Regions from separate parts of the Anaerorhabdus sp. genome, predicted to be linked through region 1. Evidence: predicted binding sites of a transcription regulator. Region 1 holds the regulator's gene; each other region holds the start of a gene.
What was found. The regulator Rex, encoded in region 1, represses fermentation and respiration genes when NADH is low (regulators of the CRP and FNR family bind a similar motif). The targets are predictions, from matches to a motif close to GTGAANNNNTTCAC.

Region 1 (4,277 bases):
AACGCACATAATCTTCTCTCATCATTGCGATATCTGCATCATCATCCCAAGGAATGAATCCCTTGTGACGTACAGCTCCTAAAGCAGATCCACCATTAAGAAAATAAGGAATGTTATTTCTTTGACATATTTCATCAATATCCTTCAACATACCTAATAGTACATTTTGTACATCGGCGACTGTTATCTCAGATCCATCCGATTTTGTTTTTAATACATATCTCTCCATAAAAGCACCTCGACTACTATTGTAAAGCATTCTTACTATAAATGAAAGTAAGAAAAAGATGCAGTTCCCTGCATCTTAAAAGTTTAAATTTCTTGGAGTTCGTGCGAATGGTATAACATCACGAATGTTTTGCATACCTGTTACATACATAATAAAGCGTTCAAAACCTAGACCAAATCCAGCATGTTTACATCCACCATAACGGCGTAAGTCTAAATACCATTCAAGTCCTTTTTCATGAACATTCATTTCTTTCATTCTTTCTTTTAAAACATCAATTCGTTCTTCACGTTGTGAACCACCAACTAATTCACCTACTGATGGTACAAGTAAATCGCATGCTGCAACTGTCTTTTGATCATCATTCACACGCATATAGAACGCTTTAATATCTTTAGGATAATCAGTTAAGAATACTGGTCCATCGACTATTTTTTCACAGATATAACGTTCATGTTCAGTGTTTAAATCCATACCCCATTCAACTTTATTATCAAACTTAACTTCAGCTTTTAATAAATATTCAATTGCTTCTGTATATGGCATACGCACAAAATCTGAAGTACGCACTTTTTCTAAACGTTCAAGTAAAGTCTTATCTACAAATTCATTAAAGAATTTCATTTCTTCTGGACAGTTATCAAGTAAATACTCAATACATGATTTAACCATGTCTTCAATTAAATCCATATCATCTTGTAAATCAGCAAAAGCCATTTCTGGTTCAATCATCCAGAATTCACTTGCATGCGTTGTTGTATTTGAATTTTCAGCACGGAATGTAGGTCCAAATGTATACACATCACGGAACGCCAATGCGAAAGCCTCTGCTTGAAGTTGACCAGAAACTGTAAGACTTGCTTTTTTACCAAAGAAGTCTTCTTCATAGTTATCGTCTTTACGTGTTGTTACAGTAAATACCTCACCTGCACCTTCTGCGTCATTTCCTGTGATAATTGGAGCGTGAACATAAACAAATCCTTGATTTTGGAAAAATTCATGAATTGCCATGGCTAACGCTGAACGCACACGAAATACTGCATTAAATGTGTTTGTACGTGGACGTAAATGTCCAATTTCACGTAAGTATTCAAATGAATGACGCTTCTTTTGTAAAGGATATTCACTATCACAAGAACCTTCTAAGATTACTTCTGTAAGTTGCAATTCAAATGGTTGTTTTGATTCAGGTGTCAAAACAAATTTTCCAATTACTTGAAGTGCTGTCCCTGTTAAATATTTGCCAACTTCTCCAAAGTTGTTTAATGTTGGTGTATATACTAATTGACAGTTCTTAAAATAAGTACCATCGTTTAATTCAATAAATCCCACTGAACCATTATTACGATTTGTACGCACCCATCCTTCGCATTGTACATACTCAATTTGGTCAATTTCCATACTTTCGCCAGATATCGCTAAATCATAAAGCTCTCTGACTGTCATAAATGTAAGCATCTTTTCTTACCTCCTTATAATATAAAAACGTTCCTAAACAAGGAACGTTTAATTAACGTGGTGCCATCCTATTTCGCATAGAATTCTATGCCTTTTAAACGTTAACGCCGTCAACGAGGTTGTCTACTTAATTCTCCAACCTAGCTCCAAAAGTGTTACGAATCCATGTCTCTTTTTCTAGTTACACCAACCCTAGAATCTCTTTGAAAGACAACACAGCTCACTCTTTTTTCATCGCTAATCTTTTAACGCATTTGTCTCAAATACAAGTTCTTGTATACTTGAAACAACATCTACAGTTTTTACAACAATATTCTCAGGGACTTGAAAGTGCTCATGAGTAAAATCTACTATACCAGTAATTCCATAAGAAATCAAGGTATTCACGGTTTCTTGTACATTGTTTGAAATACATAAAATCGCAATACGACAACCTTCTGGTAATTTTTCTTTTAAGTCATTCATATTATAAACCGGAACTGATGAACCTGTTACTGCCTCTGGATTTATATCAAATGCACATACAATTTCTCCAACTACATTATTCCAACGATTATAGTTTAATAGTGCCTTACCTAAATTTCCAGCTCCTACAAGTATGATTTTTTCATCGAATCCTAATCCAAGTTGATCACTAAAAATCTGAATCAAGCTTTCAACATCATACCCAAATCCTTGCTTACCTAGATTCCCTAAAAATGAAAAATCACGGCGTATTGTAGTAGATTTTATTGATACACATGTAGCCAAATCTTTTGACATTATTCGTTGAACACCATCACCTTGAAGCTTGCGTAAAGCTTTCAAATAGATAGGATAACGTTGCAAAGTTGCTTTTGGAACATTCTTATTTTTTTCCATTTTTATCACCATAATTAATATATCATAATTAGCAAGTTTGTGAAAGATTTATTTAAATGTTCATCTCTTTACAAGGATTTGCACTACAATCTAAGCTTCCAAAAAACTTGTGTTTGAATGCAGTATTACCTGCTGCACCAATCATTGCTGCATTATCAGTACAACACCAAAGTGGTGGTATTGTTAGGTGTACATCTGAATATTTTGCCATTGCTTCAATCATTTTTTCACGCAATCGTGAATTCGCTGCAACGCCACCTGCTAAAACAACTTGCTTGGGATGCATTAACTCAACCGCTTTACAGGTCTTTCCTACAAGTGTATCTAAAGCCGTTTCTTGGAAACAATATGCTAGATCAGCTTTATTAATTTCTTCACCCTTCTTCTCTTCTCGTTGAATCAGTTGAAGTACTGCAGATTTTAATCCTGAGAATGAAAAGTCTAATTCTTTTTCTGTTTTAGGAGTAGGTAAAACATAATGTTTATTACCTTCTTTAGCCAATTTATCAATAGCTGGACCTCCTGGATAAGGAAGACCAAGTACTCGTGCAACTTTATCATATGCTTCACCAATGGCGTCATCTTGTGTTGTTCCTAAAATATCAAAAGACCATTCATCTTTCATGAAAACTAATTCGGTATGTCCTCCTGATACAACAAGTGCTAATAATGGGAATGTTAACTCATCGACAAAGCCATTCGCATAAATATGCCCAATAATATGATGAAGAGGAATTAATGGTTTATTGTACATCCATGCGAGTGTTTTTGCGGCTTGAACTCCCACATGCAATGATCCAATTAATCCAGGCCCTTGCGTAAACGCAATTGCATCAATATCATCCATCGTTACTTTAGCTTGTTCCATCGCTTCCGCTATTACTACAGAAATATTTTCTACATGAATACGTGAAGCTACTTCTGGTACAACTCCACCAAACTTCTTATGTACATTGATTTGACTTGATACGATATTTGAAAGAATTTCATTACCATTTTTTACAATTGAACATGCAGTTTCATCACAGCTACTTTCAATTGCTAATATTATTTGTGTCATAGTTTACCTCCAATTGCCTTCATCATTAAGAAAGCGTCTTCGTGATTATCACTATAATATCCTTTACGAATATTAACTGTAATATATCCATATTTCGTATATAAATTTTGTGCTGCAATATTACTTACACGCACTTCTAACGAACAAGTTTCACATCCATTTGCGACAGAAACTTCTTCAATTTTTTCCATTAACAAAGATGCATAACCTTTACCTTGGCAATCTTTTGCTACACCTATCGTTGTAATCTGTGCCTGTTCATAAAGATTCCAAATACCACAATAGCCAACAACTTCATTATTTTCTTCTACAACAAAGTAATGGGCAAATTCATTTTCTATAAGTTCTCTTTTGAAGTCTTCTTTTTTCCAAGGTAAAGAAAAAAGTTCGGCTTCTAACTGTTCAACGCGATCTAAATCACCTAAATCCATACTACGAATCATATTACTTAACCAAATATTCTTCTTGTGATTTTAGATATTCAGGAACAAGACAATGGATATTTTCTACTTTTTCCCATTCATCTTTTAGTTCAAGAAAAGCCGCCGCTAAATTTGGATAAGAGTCTTCCATTCCTAGTAAAGAAGTATCTCCTACAACATCATGTCCAGCGACAATTTCTTTAATCTCTTCAATTGTATAAACACCTAAATTACCAATACATTTTCC
Region 2 (4,277 bases), on a different contig from region 1:
TGCTTCCATTAAACTTAAACCTTTTTTAACTGTTTGAATACTTGGATCTGGTTCAACATCACAGAACAATTGAACTTGAACTTTATTACGTCTACCTTCTAGTTGATCTGTTACACGAGTAACATATCCTAAATCAACCATTGAACGGTCAGTAACGATAAATACTCTTTCAACATCACGCATAGAGTGTAGATATTCGATTGAATCTCTTTCAAAGTAAATTTTAGATGGTACTTTAAACCATTGCATATTATTTCTCCTTTTACCAATTTTCTTGATATTCAACAAGTTGATAGCACTAACGTTATCTGATACTGAGTTATGACCATATGATCCACATCCTAAAGTTAGTGAAGGGATAAATGAGTTATAAACATTACCAATACCACCGAAAGTACTTGGAGAGTTCCAAATAATACGACATGCTTTAATTCTTTCACCAAAGCGTTTTGCAAGGTCAGAATTCATTGTATGAATAGCAGCACTATGTCCAATACCATTGAACATTACCATTGCTTCAGATTTATCAAGACCATCTTCTACAGAAGTAGATTTTAAGAATGCTAATACTGGAGAAAGTTTTTCTCTTGTCATTGGTTCGTTTGGACCAACTTCTTTACATTCAACACCGATGATACTTGTTTTAGGATCAATTGTGAAACCTGCTTGTTCAGCAATCCATGCAGCAGGACGTCCTACAACAACTGGATTCAATTTTGCAGAAGCAACATCTTTAGAATAGGCTGTTACACCGAACATGAATTTTTCTAATAATTCTTTTTCTTTTTTATTTGCGAAGTGAACATTGTAGCCTTTGAATAATTCAATTGCATCATCGTAAACTTCTCTATCAATAATAGCAGCTTGTTCAGAAGCACAAATCATACCATTATCGAATGCTTTAGATAAACAAATATCATTAACAGCTTGTCTTAAATCAGCTGTTGTTTCAATATAAGCAGGAACGTTACCAGCACCAACACCTAATGCAGGTTTACCACAAGAGTAAGCTGCTTTAACCATGGCATTTCCACCTGTAGCAAGAATTGTAGCTACATCTGGATGATTCATTAATGCATTTGTTGCTTCCATACTTGGATATTCAATCCATTGAATACAATCTTCAGGAGCACCAGCAGCAATGGCAGCATCATAAATTACTTTAGCTGTTGCAGCAGAACAATTTTGTGCATTTGGATGGAATCCAAAGATAATAGGATTTCTTGTTTTTAATGAAATAAGTGATTTGAAGATTGTTGTTGAAGTAGGGTTAGTTACTGGAGTAACACCTGCTACAACACCAACTGGTTCAGCGATGTAAGTTAAACCTTGAACTTCATCTTCAGAAATAACACCTACAGTTTTAAGGTGACGCATATGATTTACTACATATTCACAAGCGAATAAGTTTTTTGTTGCTTTATCTTCGAAGACACCACGTTTTGTTTCTTCAATGGCTAATTTTGCTAAATCACCATGTTTATCTAATGCGGCAACAGAACATTTCGCTACGATATAGTCAATTTTTTCTTGATCGTAATTTGCATATTTGTCTAAAGCGACTAATGCTTTTGCTACTTTTTCATTTACTTCAGGGACGTTTGTTTTACCAACTGTTTCTTGTACTGGAGCAGCTTTCTTAACTTCAGTTACTTTTGGTGCAGTTGCTTTCTTTGTAGTTTTTTTAACAGCCATAATTTCCTCCTATTGTGAAAGTATTCACTTACTACCGAATGAAGTATAGCACTAGGAAAAAGCTGTGTAAACAACTAAAGTTAAAAAAATCACAAGTAACCGTTTTCATTTTTAAAAAGTTTTTTTGATACCGTTTACATAATGAAAATACAATAAAAAAGACTGCGAGTAAGCAGTCCAATTTGGTTGTGATTATTTTTTCCCTAATACTTTTTTAGACTTTAAGGAAGTTTTTAAAAATGAACTATAGAAATGATTAATGATTGTAGCCACTATATAAGATAGGGCAGTTATGATTGATATCCAAGCAGAAACAACCTGTAATGTAGTCCCTTTATAATAGACTTTAAAGATGACTTCATTGCTTTCACTGGAATATGCAGACGGTTCAAAACGAACTAGTCCAGTTTCAGGATCCATTTTTGCATCCAATGTCTCTATAAGTTGATCTCCATCATAAATATCAACAATATAACCTTTATAGTAGGTTAGTGGCATGATGTAATAAGCACCATTATTGATATAGCCATACGTGAATACAAAATTGTTGTATTCATTATATGAAATTGGTTCACGTTCTTTCTCTTCATTGTTTGAAACAATTTTCGATTTGTATTCACGATAGTTAATTGAAGTATCTGCTGGAAGATAATCAGGGGTAGATAGTTCTAACAAGTTGTACCATTCAGAACGTTTTAGAAATTGTTCATCATTTTTGATTTCTTCTGCAGTTGTAGGACGAGTAATTAAACCAGGCGAAGTAAGTACGCCAAAGAGTTGAAGAATATTTGTAATCAACACAATAACCAGTAACATTTTGGTAAACTGAAGCTTAATCCCTTTTTTTAATGGAAGATTTGCAATGGTGTAACCTGCCCCCAAAGCAAGACACGCAGTTGCTGGTACGAGCAAACGTGTTGGAAATTGCAAGAAACTTAGAAATTGGAATAATCCCCAAGGAAAGTATTTTGTAGTCATGAAAACCATAATATATCCAGCTACAACAAGAAAGGTAGCTAATCTTGATTTTGATTGCTTTCTAACAAACGGATAAAAAAGCGGAAGTAATAGTAAGAAAGGACCAACAGAATCGCATAAATAATTTGAAGAGTCGGTTCTAAAATCAAATACCGCACTAATATCAAGTGCTAAATTAGAAAGTGATTCTGTTCCAAAATAAGAATGTATACGATAATCACCACTAGCAAGTTGTTCAAGAAGTGGGAATGTAAAAAAACAAGTCATTAGAATTCCTAAACCGCCAATACACACAATTGTTATTAGCCGTCTTTTATCAGCGAGTAATGTTTTAATATTAATCATTAGATAAAAAGCATATAAAATCACGGTAATGATAAAAGTAATATTGTGCGAAAGAAGTAAACCACAGAAACCAATGATAAGGTAATAATGTTTCTTGATATTTCCATGCACAGAATGATACATCCCCATGATTGCAATAGGTAAGAAAATGAATGCAAGGATTTCTCCAACAGCACCCCGTTTATAAAAGTCAGAAATATAGAAACAATTCCAAATATAAAATAAAACGGTTAAGCAACTATATAGATTTCGTTTTTTTCCTAAAACAAGCGTGGCACATTTAAACATTGTAAGTGATGCAAAGAATGCACAAGTAAATAAGAAGATATGATAAGTGTCATAAATACTTATTCCAAGATTTCTTAACCATGCTGGAAAATAGAGAAAGAAAATGGAATAAAACATAGGACTACCATATCCAAAATTAAAATTTTGATGATAGAAAATCCGTGGAAAGATATCATTATTCTTTATAGCAATACTTAACGATTCGATACGATTGATATGAAATGCAGTATCTGGACCAATAAGAATAGATCCATTTAAAAAGGGATAGCAAAAAACAAATGCTACCAATAAACAAAATATAATTGTAAATAAAGAATTCATATATTTAGTTTTCATCAACGTTAGTCTCTCTCATTTATACATATTACTATTATACACGAAGAAGTTTCTTGTGCTATTGTCACATTCTTAAAAATAAAAAATGTGAACCAACTGCATACATTATGTATCTATTAATAACGGGGAATAATTATTTATCACTTTTTGAAATTCAAAAAAATATAAATGAAGAACTTATGAAGTGATAGAAAACATAATGAAAGGATAGAGAAGAAAAAGTAGTAACTGATTATGAAAAAAGAAGATGAGAAGATAATACATATGTAAGTGAAACATTAAACCTACGATTTGACCTTCCAAAAGGATGGATAATTGCAAAAGAGTCTATTCAAGAGGGACTTATAAAATCAGATCGTGATGTGTTGGGTACTGGTGAAATGACAGATATGATTTTAGAATTTCTAATTACAAAACCTAGGATGGGTTTAAATATTTAAGGAACTACAATAAATATAGGTACCTTATTAAATTCAATGTCAATGAATTTGGGCATAGATTCATTGAAGAGTTAATTGTGGAATATTAAATTATTGGATAAAACTAAATGAGGAGAATAAAATGAGAAAAATTATAAAAGTAATCGTAAGTTCATTATTGATTGTTGGACTTGTAGGATGTAATAGTGATGGAAG
Region 3 (4,277 bases), on a different contig from region 1:
GCACTTTATTGGTTTAAAGATATTTTGAAAGAAGTATATGATGAATTGAAAATGGTGGGATATCCAGTACGTGGTTATGTAGCATGTATAAATTCACTACCAGCTTACTATAAAGCAAGTATGGAACTACGTTGTCCAGATTTAGCATCTGAATTATTTGTAGACTATTGGCCAATTCATACAATGACAAATGATTCACCACCAACACGTTATTCAATTGATGCAACTGTAAAAGGAAGCATTGTATCTAATGGGTGCTTGATTGAAGGTCGCGTTGAAAATTGTGTAATCGGTCGTAATGTAACAATTAAAAAAGGTGCAGTAGTTAAGAATTGCATTATTTTACCTGGCGCATTTATTGGTGAAGGTGCTAAACTAGATACTGTAATTGTAGATAAGAGTGCAATTGTTCATCATGTTAAGAAATTAGTGGGAACACCAGAAGCACCAATTTACGTTAAACGTCGAGATCGAATTTAGGAGGCTTTATGAAATCAATTTTATTTGCGGCAGCAGAAGGATTACCTTTTATTAAAAGTGGTGGATTGGCTGATGTTATTGGGTCATTACCCAAAATACTTAAGCAAAGAGAATATGACGTACGTGTCGTATTACCACTTTACAAAAAAATTGCGGATAAATATTTTGATCAACTTGAATATTTGGGAACATTACAAATAAAGAGTGGGTGGATTGATCAACCAGCAAGTTATTTTCAAACTGAAGTTGATGGTGTAGTTTATTATTTTGTTCAACATCAAGCTTATTTTGAAAGAGATGGATTATATGGTTTTCCAGATGATGGAGAAAGATTTTCATTCTACCAAAAAGCAATTTTAGAAATGTGCAAAATGATTGATTTCTATCCAGATATTTTACATGCACATGATTGGCATACTGGAATGCTAGCAGCACTTACGAAGATTCACTATGGTAGTGATTGGCATTTTGATAAAGTTAAACATGTGTATACAATTCACAATTTAGCATTCCAAGGGAACTTTCCTAAAGATATTTTAGGGTCTTGCCTAGGTTTATCATTCAAATATTATGAAGATGGATCAATGCGTTATGATGGTGGTATTAGTTTTATGAAGACAGGCATTGTGTATTCAGATAAAGTAACTACTGTTTCGCCTTCATATGCAAAAGAAATATTAACACCTGAATATGGTGAACATCTTGATGAAATACTTCGATATCGCCAACATGATTTATGGGGTATTGTAAATGGCATTGATGTAACTGAATGGAATCCACAAACAGATAAGCTACTTGCGAAGAACTATACAGCGAAGAATGTAGCTAAAGGTAAAAAAGATAATAAGCTTGCTGTTCAAAAAGCATTAGGCTTAAGAGAAGCACCAGATGTATTAATGATTGGAATGGTATCACGTCTTACATATCAAAAAGGAGTATATCTCATTGCTGAAAGATTAGCGGATATTATGGGACTCGATATTCAGTTTGTAGTATTAGGAACTGGAGAAGAAGATGCTGAAAGTACATTCCGTTACATGGAAGAAAAATACAAACGTAGAGCAGTTTACTATTGTGGATATAATGAAGATTTAGCGCATCAAATTTATGCTGGCTGTGATTTATTCTTAATGCCATCACTATATGAACCTTGTGGTATTGGACAATTAATTGCAATGCGTTATGGTTCACTTCCGCTTGTAAGAGAAACAGGTGGATTGCGCGACACTGTACATGCATTCAATCAATATACAAATGAAGGCAATGGATTTAGTTTTTGGGCATTTAGTGGTGATGATTTAGTTCATACATTAAAATTTGCATGTGATACTTATTACATGAATCCTGAAGGATGGAAAGAATTAGTGCAACATGCAATGAATACAGATGTTAGTTGGGAATACAGTGCAAATCTATATCAAGAGTTATATGAAATACTATAAGTAGAGGCTTAATTGCTTCTACTTTTTATTATCAAAAAATGAGTATTAAAAGGTAAAAAATGATTAGGGATACAAAGTGTTTTTTAGAAAAGTATTAAGCATAATTCAATTAAAAAAGAGGAAGTTTGAAAGTAAGCGTTTTCAATTTGTGAAAAGATACACAAAGATGTTTTTACCGTTTACTTAAACTTCATTTCGGTGCTATAATTTAAGAGCAAAAAGGAGGAAAATTTGCATGGCAAAACAAACTGTAAAAGATTTAGATGTAAAGGGCAAACGTGTCATAGTACGTGTTGACTTCAACGTACCTTTAAAAGATGGAGTGATTACAAATGATAATCGTATCCAAGCTGCTCTTCCTACAATCAACTATTTAACTGAACATGGTGCTAAAGTTATTCTTATGTCACATCTAGGAAAAATTGATCATAAAGATCCAGAAAAATGTGAAGCTGGAAAAAAGAAAAACAATATGGCTCCGGTTGCAGCACGCTTAGCTGAACTTGTGTCAAATAAAGTAACATTTGTACCTGAAACACGTGGTGAGGTTTTAGAAAAAGCTGTTGCTGACATGAATGAAGGAGAAATTATCCTAATTCAAAATACTCGTTATGAAAAAGGTGAAAGTAAAAATGATCCTGAATTAGCTGCTTATTGGGCTAAACTTGGTGATTTATTTGTATCTGATGCTTTTGGATCAGTACATAGAGCGCACGCTTCTACAGTAGGAATTGCTGAACACTTACCAAGTGCTTGTGGTTTCTTAGTTCAAAAAGAAATTGAAAACTTAAGTGCTGCTATCGACAATCCAAAACGTCCATTAGTTGCTATCTTAGGTGGAGCTAAAGTTTCTGACAAAATTGCAGTTATTGAAAACTTATTAACAATCGCTGATAAAGTAATTATCGGTGGTGGTATGGCTTTCACATTTGCAGTTGCTGAAGGACATAACGTAGGAACTTCATTACTTGAAGCTGATAAAGTGGATATGGCTAAAGATTTCATGGCTCGTGGTAATGGAAAATTAATTCTTCCTGTGGATGCTGTTGTTGCAAATGACTTTGAAAATCCAACAGATATTAAAACAGTAGAAATCAATGCAATTCCAGATGGTTATATGGGACTTGATATTGGACCTAAAACAATCGAATTATTTAAAAATGAATTACAAGGTGCTCATACAGTAGTATGGAATGGACCTATGGGTGTATTTGAAAAACCTGAATTTGCAACAGGTACAATTGAAATTTGTAAAGCAATTTCTGAATTACCAGATGCAATGACAGTTATCGGTGGAGGAGATTCTGCTTCTGCTGCAATTAACTTAGGATTCAAAGACAAATTTAGTCATATTTCAACTGGTGGAGGAGCTTCACTAGAATACATGGAAGGTAAAGAACTTCCTGGTATCGCAATTATTCAGGAGAAAGCATAAAATGAGAAAACCAATTATTGTTGGAAACTGGAAGATGAATAAAACATGTAAAGAAACAGTTGAATTCATCAATGCAATTGAACCAGTTTTACATGATGCTGCTGATTATGGAGTAGGTGCTCCATTCACAGCACTTAAAGATGCAACGGCTACTGCAAAGAATTTAATCATTGCTGCAGAAAATTGCCATTTTGAAGACAATGGAGCATTTACTGGAGAAGTAAGTGTACCAATGTTAGAAGAATTAAATGTTAAATATTGTATCATTGGTCACTCTGAACGTCGTACGATGTTTGGAGATACAGATGAAACAGTTAATAAGAAAGCTAAACGCTTAGTTAAAGCTGGAATTACACCAATCCTATGTATCGGTGAAACAGAAGCACAATATGATGCAGGGCAAACTGAAAAAGTTATCCGTGATCAATTGACTGGAAGCTTAGCTGACATGTGCGCTGATTGTGTTAAAGACATTGTAATTGCTTATGAACCAATTTGGGCTATCGGTACTGGTAAATCTGCTAGTAAAGATGATGCTCAAAACTGTTGCGCAATCGTTCGTGACCAAGTTCGTAAAATGTATGGTGATGATGCAGCAGAAGGTGTTCGTGTTCAATACGGTGGATCAGTTAAACCTGAAAACATCAAAGAATACATGGCTTGCGAAGATATCGATGGTGCATTAATTGGTGGGGCTTCATTAAAAGTAGATTCATTCACTGCAATTATCGATGCTACAAAATAAATAAGTAAAAGCTTTGTAAAAAAATTGAATAAGTGTTTAAAAAATACATAATGAAATGTATAATGATTGAGAAAGAAGGAGGGTATTATAATGCCTTATATAGTAGACGTATACGCACGCGAAGTTATTGACTCACGTGGTAATCCAACAATTGAAGTAGAAGTTACAACTGAAT

Region 2: the regulator Rex is predicted to act here: its motif matches at 1,710-1,723, upstream of adhE (bifunctional acetaldehyde-CoA/alcohol dehydrogenase).
Region 3: the regulator Rex is predicted to act here: its motif matches at 2,071-2,084, upstream of RSB60_RS05320 (phosphoglycerate kinase).

The regions. Positions count from the first base shown of each region.
Region 1 covers NZ_JAVXGL010000080.1:3,183-7,459, forward strand. The annotation lists gene RSB60_RS09580 (LicD family protein) at 1-229, opposite strand, end outside; gene asnS (asparagine--tRNA ligase) at 305-1,687, opposite strand; T-box leader at 1,725-1,931, opposite strand; gene RSB60_RS09590 (redox-sensing transcriptional repressor Rex) at 1,925-2,548, opposite strand; gene tsaD (tRNA (adenosine(37)-N6)-threonylcarbamoyltransferase complex transferase subunit TsaD) at 2,601-3,608, opposite strand; gene rimI (ribosomal protein S18-alanine N-acetyltransferase) at 3,605-4,051, opposite strand; gene tsaB (tRNA (adenosine(37)-N6)-threonylcarbamoyltransferase complex dimerization subunit type 1 TsaB) at 4,053-4,277, opposite strand, start outside.
Region 2 covers NZ_JAVXGL010000049.1:6,610-10,886, reverse strand. The annotation lists gene adhE (bifunctional acetaldehyde-CoA/alcohol dehydrogenase) at 1-1,695, opposite strand, end outside; gene RSB60_RS07760 (hypothetical protein) at 1,888-3,642, opposite strand; gene RSB60_RS07755 (hypothetical protein) at 4,204-4,277, shown strand, end outside.
Region 3 covers NZ_JAVXGL010000025.1:19,728-24,004, forward strand. The annotation lists gene glgD (glucose-1-phosphate adenylyltransferase subunit GlgD) at 1-480, shown strand, start outside; gene glgA (glycogen synthase GlgA) at 489-1,922, shown strand; gene RSB60_RS05320 (phosphoglycerate kinase) at 2,158-3,357, shown strand; gene tpiA (triose-phosphate isomerase) at 3,359-4,102, shown strand; gene eno (phosphopyruvate hydratase) at 4,193-4,277, shown strand, end outside.